DNA from 2 places in the Streptomyces sp. NPDC029152 genome. Region 1 is predicted to be linked to the other one. Evidence: predicted binding sites of a transcription regulator. Region 1 holds the regulator's gene; the other holds the start of a gene.
The links. Region 1 encodes HspR, which represses chaperone genes until heat shock. Its sites were predicted from a motif close to TTGAGNNNNNNNNNCTCAA; they were not measured.

Region 1 (3,803 bases):
GGCGGACCTCCAGCGCCTCCAGGCCGAGTACCAGAACTACCGCCGCCGGGTCGAGCGGGACCGCGTCGCGGTCAAGGAGATCGCCGTGGCGAACCTCCTGTCCGAGCTGCTTCCCGTGCTCGACGACGTCGGCCGCGCCCGGGAGCACGGCGAACTCGTCGGCGGGTTCAAGTCCGTCGCGGAGTCGCTGGAGACCGTGGTGGCCAAGATGGGCCTCCAGCAGTTCGGCAAGGAGGGCGAGCCCTTCGACCCGACGATCCACGAGGCCCTGATGCACTCCTACGCACCGGACGTCACCGAGACGACGTGCGTGGCGATTCTGCAGCCCGGGTACCGGATCGGCGAGCGCACCATCCGCCCCGCGCGGGTGGCCGTGGCCGAGCCGCAGCCGGGTGCGCAGACCGTCAAGGCCGAGGAGCCGGCCGAGGCGGCCGACGACAAGGAGAACGGTGGCCCGGAGGAGGGCTGACGTCACGACGTACGCGTACGCAGGAGAGGAGGGACGTCGGGGATGAGCACCAAGGACTTCATCGAGAAGGACTACTACAAGGTCCTCGGCGTCCCCAAGGACGCCACCGAGGCCGAGATCAAGAAGGCGTACCGGAAGCTCGCCCGCGAGTTCCACCCGGACGCCAACAAGGGCAACACGAAGGCCGAGGAGCGCTTCAAGGAGATCTCCGAGGCGAACGACGTCCTCGGTGACCCCAAGAAGCGCAAGGAGTACGACGACGCCCGCGCGCTGTTCGGCAACGGCGGGTTCCGCCCGGGGCCGGGCGCGGGCGGCGGCGGCACCTTCAACTTCGACCTGGGCGACCTCTTCGGAGGCGCCCAGGGCGGGGCCGGCGGCTTCGGCGGCGGTCTCGGGGACGTCTTCGGGGGCCTGTTCAACCGCACCGGCGCCGGCGGGACCGGCGCCGGCACGCGGACCCAGCCGCGGCGCGGCCAGGACGTCGAGTCCGAGGTCACCCTCAGCTTCACGGAGGCGATCGAGGGCGCGACGGTCCCGCTGCGCATGTCCAGCCAGCAGCCCTGCAAGGCCTGTTCGGGCACCGGCGACAAGAACGGCACGCCGCGCGTGTGCCCGACCTGCGTCGGCACCGGCCAGGTCGCCCGGGGCTCCGGCGGCGGCTTCTCGCTGACCGACCCCTGCCCGGACTGCAAGGGCCGCGGCCTGATCTCGGAGAACCCCTGCGACGTCTGCAAGGGCTCCGGACGCGCCAAGTCCTCGCGGACGATGCAGGTCCGCATCCCGGCCGGGGTGGCGGACGGGCAGCGCATCCGGCTGCGCGGCAAGGGCGCGCCGGGCGAGCGGGGCGGCCCGGCGGGCGACCTGTACGTGGTGGTCCACGTCAAGGAACACCCCGTCTTCGGCCGCAAGGGCGACAACCTCACCGTCACCGTCCCGGTCACCTTCGCCGAGGCGGCGCTCGGCGGCGAGGTCCGCGTCCCGACCCTGGGCGGTCCGCCCGTCACGCTGAAGCTGCCGGCGGGCACGCCGGGCGGGCGCACCATGCGCGCCCGGGGCAAGGGCGCGGTCCGCAAGGACGGCACCCGCGGCGACCTCCTGGTCACCGTGGAGGTGAGTGTCCCGAAGGACCTGTCGGGGAAGGCTCGTGACGCGCTCGAGGCGTATCGCGAGGTGACCGCGGACGAGGATCCGCGGGCGGAGCTGTTCCAGGCCGCGAAGGGAGCTTGACGGGAATGGACGGTCGTCGACGCAACCCGTATGAACTGACCGAGGACACCCCGGTCTACGTCATCTCGGTGGCGGCCCAGCTCTCCGGTCTGCACCCGCAGACGCTGCGCCAGTACGACCGCCTCGGCCTGGTCTCCCCCGACCGCACGGCCGGGCGCGGCCGGCGCTACTCGGCCCGCGACATCGAACTGCTCCGCCAGGTGCAGCAGTTGTCGCAGGACGAGGGCATCAACCTGGCCGGAATCAAGCGCATCATCGAACTGGAGAACCAGGTCGCCGCGCTCCAGTCCCGCATAGCGGAGCTGTCGGACGCGCTGGAGGGCGCGGCCACGGCGATGCGCCAGCGGGAGGCGGCGGTGCACGCGTCGTACCGCCGTGACCTGGTGCCGTACCAGGAGGTCCAGCAGACCAGTGCGCTGGTGGTGTGGCGGCCCAAGCGGCAGCAGCAGACGCCGGACTGACGCCGCGTGAGGATTCCGCGAAGGGGCCCGGAGGTTCGCCCGAACCTCCGGGCCCCTTCGCGTGCCCCTCGCGTGGAAGGCCTGTAAAGGGAGTCGGGAGGTGATTCCGCTCCGTCTCCACATCGGCTGCGGAGCGTGGTGTTGTCATCTCGTTAAGTGGTTCCGCTTGACGATGACGGCGGCGACGCGTTGGCTTTTCAGTCACCTGGGTTGCAATGCGGCCCCCGCGTCCGGAAGGCACCAGAAGTGAGCTCCTGCATCCGTCGTATCGCCATATCCCTGGCAGCGTCCACGATGTCCGTTTCGCTGGTCGGCTGTGGTGCGCTGGGCGCTTCGGAGAGCAGTGACGGCGCGAGCCCGTCGAAGGGCGACGACATCACGGTGGGCCTGCTGCTGCCGGAGACGGCGAACACGCGCTACGAGCAGTTCGACCACCCGTACTTCGAGAAGAAGATCGCCTCCCTCACCCGCGAGCAGGGCAAGGTCGAGTACGCCAACGCCGGGGCGAGCGCCTCCAAGCAGGCCGCGCAGATGCAGAAGATGATCGACGACAAGGTCGACGCCATCGTCCTGGACGCCGTGGACTCGCACGACATCGCGTCGAGCGTGCAGAAGGCCGAGGACGCCGGCATCCCGGTCATCGCCTACGACCGGCTGGCCGAGGGCCCGATCGACGCCTACATCTCCTTCGACAACGAGCTGGTCGGCGAGGTCCAGGGGCGCTCCCTCGTCGAGGCGCTCGGCGGCGAGGCGGACACCTCCGACAAGATCGTCATGATGAACGGCTCGTCCACCGACCCGAACGCCAAGCAGTTCAAGGCCGGTGCGATGTCCGAGCTGAACGGCAAGGTGACCATCGCCCAGTCCTTCGACACCAAGGACTGGGCGCCGGAGAACGCCGAGGCGAACATGGCGGAGGCGATCGAGGCGATCGGCGCGAAGAACATCGCCGGCGTCTACTCCGCCAACGACGGCATGGCGGGCGGCATCATCGACGCCCTGGAGGCGGCGGGCGTCACCGACCTGCCGCCCATCACCGGTCAGGACGCGGAGCTGCCGGCGGTCCAGCGGATCGTCGCCGGCGAGCAGTACATGAGCGTCTACAAGCCCTACCCGCAGGAGGCCGAGAGCGCCGCGGAGATGGTCGTGGCGTACCTCCAGGGGCGGGACATCCAGTTCGACGCGCTCACCCGCGACAGGGTCGACAGCCCCAGCCACCGGGGCATCCCGGCGCAGCTCGTCCCGGTCGTCGCCCTGACGAAGAAGAACATCAAGGACACCGTCGTGGCGGACGGCTTCTACAAGGTCTCCGACATCTGCACGGCGAAGTTCGCGTCGGCCTGCGCGGAGATCGGGCTGAAGTAGCCGTCGCCCACCGCACGGGCATACCGGTGCGAACCGGTGTCCTCCGGCCGCCGCCCGGCGCGGAGCCGTGTTGCGGACCCGGTCCCGGCCGCGCATAGTTGCGCTGCGGAAAGAGCCGGAACCGGGGGTGGGATGGGCGATGGCCGGGCACGGGGCTCAGGAGCATCCGCACGGCGCCGACCGGCTGTGCGCGGCCGGGGACCGCGTGTACTCCCGGGCCGTACGGCTCGGCCGGGTGCCGCGCCGGGACGCGGAGCCGGTGCCCTGCCTGCTGGAGCTGG
Region 2 (3,803 bases), on a different contig from region 1:
GGCACCGCTCGTCGCCGGTGCCAGGGCCAGCTCCAGGACCTGGCGGACGTCGGTGACGGCGTGGACGTCGAGCTTGTCCAGCACCTGAGCCGGGACGTCGTCCAGGTCGGGCTCGTTGCGCTTCGGGATGATCACCGTGGTGATCCCGGCCCGGTGCGCGGCGAGCAGCTTCTGCTTCACCCCGCCGATCGGCAGGACCCGGCCGGTCAGCGAGACCTCGCCGGTCATCGCCACGTCGGTGCGGACCAGCCGCCCGGACAACAGCGAGGCCAGCGCCGTCGTCATCGTGATGCCGGCGCTCGGGCCGTCCTTGGGGACCGCGCCCGCCGGGAAGTGGATGTGCACGCCCCGGTCCTTCAGGTCGGCCACCGGCAGCTCCAGCTCGGCGCCGTGGCTGCGCAGGAAGCTCAGCGCGATCTGCGCGGACTCCTTCATCACGTCGCCCAGCTGTCCGGTCAGCGTCAGACCCGCCGCGCCCGTCTCCGGGTCGGCCAGCGACGCCTCGACGTACAGCACGTCGCCGCCCGCGCCGGTGACCGCGAGGCCCGTGGCCACGCCCGGCACCGAGGTGCGCCGCTCGGCGGGGTCCTGCGCGGACTCCGGCACGTGGTGCGGCCGGCCGATCAGGTCGCGCAGGTCGCCGTCGGTGACGGTGAACGGCAGTTCCCGCTCGCCCAGCTCGTGCTGGGCCGCCACCTTGCGCAGCAGCCGCGCGATCGACCGCTCCAGGGTGCGCACGCCGGCCTCGCGGGTGTACTCGCCGGCCAGCCTGCGCAGCGCGCCCTCGTCGATCGTGACCTCGTCCTCGTCCAGACCGGCCCGCTCCAGCTGGCGCGGGAGCAGGTGGTCACGGGCGATGACGATCTTCTCGTCCTCGGTGTAGCCGTCCAGCCGCACGATCTCCATGCGGTCGGCCAGCGCCTCCGGGATCGCCTCCAGCACATTGGCGGTGGCCAGGAAGACGACGTCGGACAGGTCGAGCTCGACCTCCAGGTAGTGGTCCCGGAAGGTGTGGTTCTGGGCCGGGTCGAGGACCTCCAGCAGGGCCGCGGCCGGGTCGCCCCGGAAGTCGGAGCCCACCTTGTCGATCTCGTCCAGGAGCACGACCGGGTTCATCGACCCGGCCTCCTTGATCGCCCGCACGATCCGGCCGGGCAGCGCGCCGACGTACGTACGGCGGTGGCCGCGGATCTCGGCCTCGTCGCGGACACCGCCCAGGGCGACGCGGACGAACTTGCGCCCCATGGCGTGGGCGACGGACTCGCCGAGCGACGTCTTGCCGACGCCGGGCGGCCCCACCAGGGCCAGCACGGCACCGCCGCGCCGGCCGCCGACGACACCGAGGCCGCGGTCGTTGCGCCGCTTGCGCACGGCCAGGTACTCGGTGATCCGTTCCTTCACGTCCTGCAGGCCCGCGTGCTCGGCGTCCAGGACGGCCTGGGCGCCCTGGATGTCGTAGGCGTCCTCGGTGCGCTCGTTCCACGGCATCTCCAGGACCGTGTCGAGCCAGGTGCGGATCCACGAGCCCTCGGGGGACTGGTCGGAGGACCGCTCGAGCTTGTCGACCTCCTTGAGCGCGGCCTCCCGGACCTTCTCGGGCAGGTCGGCGGCCTCGACACGGGCGCGGTAGTCGTCGGACTCCTCGCCCTCCTGCTCGCCGTTGAGCTCCCGCAGTTCCTTGCGGACGGCCTCCAGCTGGCGCCGCAGCAGGAACTCGCGCTGCTGCTTGTCGACGCCCTCCTGGACGTCCTTGGCGATGGTCTCGGCGACCTCCTGCTCGGCGAGGTGGTCGCGCAGCTGCTTCGTGGCGAGCTTGAGGCGGGCCACCGGGTCGGCGGTCTCCAGCAGCTCGACCTTCTGCTCGGTGGTCAGGAACGGCGAGTAGCCGGAGTTGTCGGCGAGCGCCGAGACGTCGTCGATGGCCTGGACGCGGTCCACGACCTGCCAGGCCCCGCGCTTGCGCAGCCAGGCGGTGGCGAGGGCCTTGTACTCCTTGACGAGTTCGGTGACCTGCCCGGGCAGCGGCTCGGGCACGCTCTCGTCGATCCGCGTGCCCTCGACCCACAGCGCGGCACCGGGGCCGGTGGTGCCTGCGCCGATCCTCACCCTGCTCCGGCCCCGGATGAGGGCGCCCGGGTCGCCGTCGGCGAGGCGGCCGACCTGTTCGACCGTGCCGAGGACACCGGTCTTCGCGTAGGTGCCGTCGATGCGCGGCACCAGCAGGACCCGGGGCTTGCCGGGTTCGTCCCTGGCGGCGGCCTGCGCGGCCTCCACCGCGGCCCGCACCTCGGAATCGCTCAGATCCAGCGGGACCACCATCCCGGGCAGCACGATCTCGTCGTCGAGCGGCAGCACGGGCAGGGTGAGCGGTGTGAACGCCGTGGACTCAGCAGCCATGATCTCCCCTTCGGCAGTCAAGTTGAGTTATGCCGACTCAATGCTCGGGAGCCGATGATTGTTCCCGGGACTCTGTTCGCCGTGAGCGATCAAGGGGGCGGTGCCCGGCGGAAGCCGCCCCCACGCACCACAGCACGGCCGGAACCCCGCCCATTCCTCCCACCGGGGGTGCCAGGATGGGCCGATGCCCATCACCTCTTACGACTCCTCCGACACGCCGGAAGTCCTGGACCGTCGCGAGGGCCCGTACGGCGAGGTCGTCCTGCGCCGGCACGGGGCGCTGCTGCAGATCATCGCGAACGGCTGCTTCCTGATGGACACCTCCGACGGACGCTCCGAGCGGCGGCTCGTGGACGCGGCGGCCGAGGCGCTCGACGGGCGCGCGGCGCCGCACGTGCTCATCGGCGGGCTCGGCGTCGGCTTCTCGCTCGTCCACGCGGCCGCCGACCCCCGCTGGGGCCGGATCGCGGTCGTCGAACGCGAACGCGCCGTCATCGACTGGCACCGCGCCGGACCCCTGGCCGAGGTGTCCGCCGGGGCGCTGGCCGACCCGCGCACGGAGATCGTCGAGGCGGATCTGGTGGAGTACGTCAATGAGACTTCCGCCACGTACGACGCGCTGTGCCTCGACATCGACAACGGCCCCGACTGGACCGTCACCGAGGGCAACGACGGGTTGTACTCACCGGCCGGACTCGCGTGCTGCGCAAGGGTGTTGAGGCCCAAAGGGGTGCTCGCCGTATGGTCCGCGCAGCCCTCTCCGGAATTCGAAGAAACCTTGCGTAATGCCGGGTTCCAACAGGTGCGTACCGAAGAGATCCCCGTTGCCCGGGGCGTTCCGGACGTCGTCCACCTCGGCATCGGGCCTGGATAGCAAAGCCGTGGTGCATCCCCGTACGCTGCTGCCCTGACGCCGATCATTCAAGCGTCGAGCGCAGTCATGGGATCACCCCACGGATTCCGGAAAGCACACCTCAGGGGCGGGCGATGGAGCAGACACAGACCTCCCACAACGGCACGGCGACGGCGACCCAGGGCGCACAGCGCCGGGTGCTGGTGGTCGAGGACGACCAGACGATCGTGGACGCCATCGCGACCCGCCTGCGCGCCGAGGGATTCCTGGTGCAAACGGCGGGCGACGGCCCGGCCGCCGTCGACACGGCCGAGGCCTGGCAGCCCGATCTGCTGATCCTCGACATCATGCTGCCCGGCTTCGACGGCCTGGAGGTCTGCCGGCGCGTGCAGGCCCAGCGGCCGGTGCCGGTGCTGATGCTCACCGCGCGCGACGACGAGACGGACATGCTGGTCGGCCTCGGCGTGGGCGCCGACGACTACATGACCAAGCCGTTCTCGATGCGCGAGCTGGCCGCGCGCGTGCACGTGCTGCTGCGCCGGGTGGAGCGGGC

Region 2: a site for HspR is predicted at 2,420-2,438, ahead of lon (endopeptidase La). Genes of this name have one in related genera too.

Annotation. Positions count from the first base shown of each region.
Region 1 is NZ_JBVHWR010000003.1:241,360-245,162, reverse strand. Features, by position in the region: gene grpE (nucleotide exchange factor GrpE) at 1-469, shown strand, start outside; gene dnaJ (molecular chaperone DnaJ) at 512-1,696, shown strand; gene ACZ4V6_RS07750 (heat shock protein transcriptional repressor HspR) at 1,702-2,157, shown strand; gene ACZ4V6_RS07745 (sugar ABC transporter substrate-binding protein) at 2,404-3,522, shown strand; gene ACZ4V6_RS07740 (helix-turn-helix transcriptional regulator) at 3,662-3,803, shown strand, end outside.
Region 2 is NZ_JBVHWR010000005.1:144,841-148,643, forward strand. Features, by position in the region: gene lon (endopeptidase La) at 1-2,397, opposite strand, end outside; gene ACZ4V6_RS12905 (spermine/spermidine synthase domain-containing protein) at 2,582-3,271, shown strand; gene ACZ4V6_RS12910 (response regulator transcription factor) at 3,385-3,803, shown strand, end outside.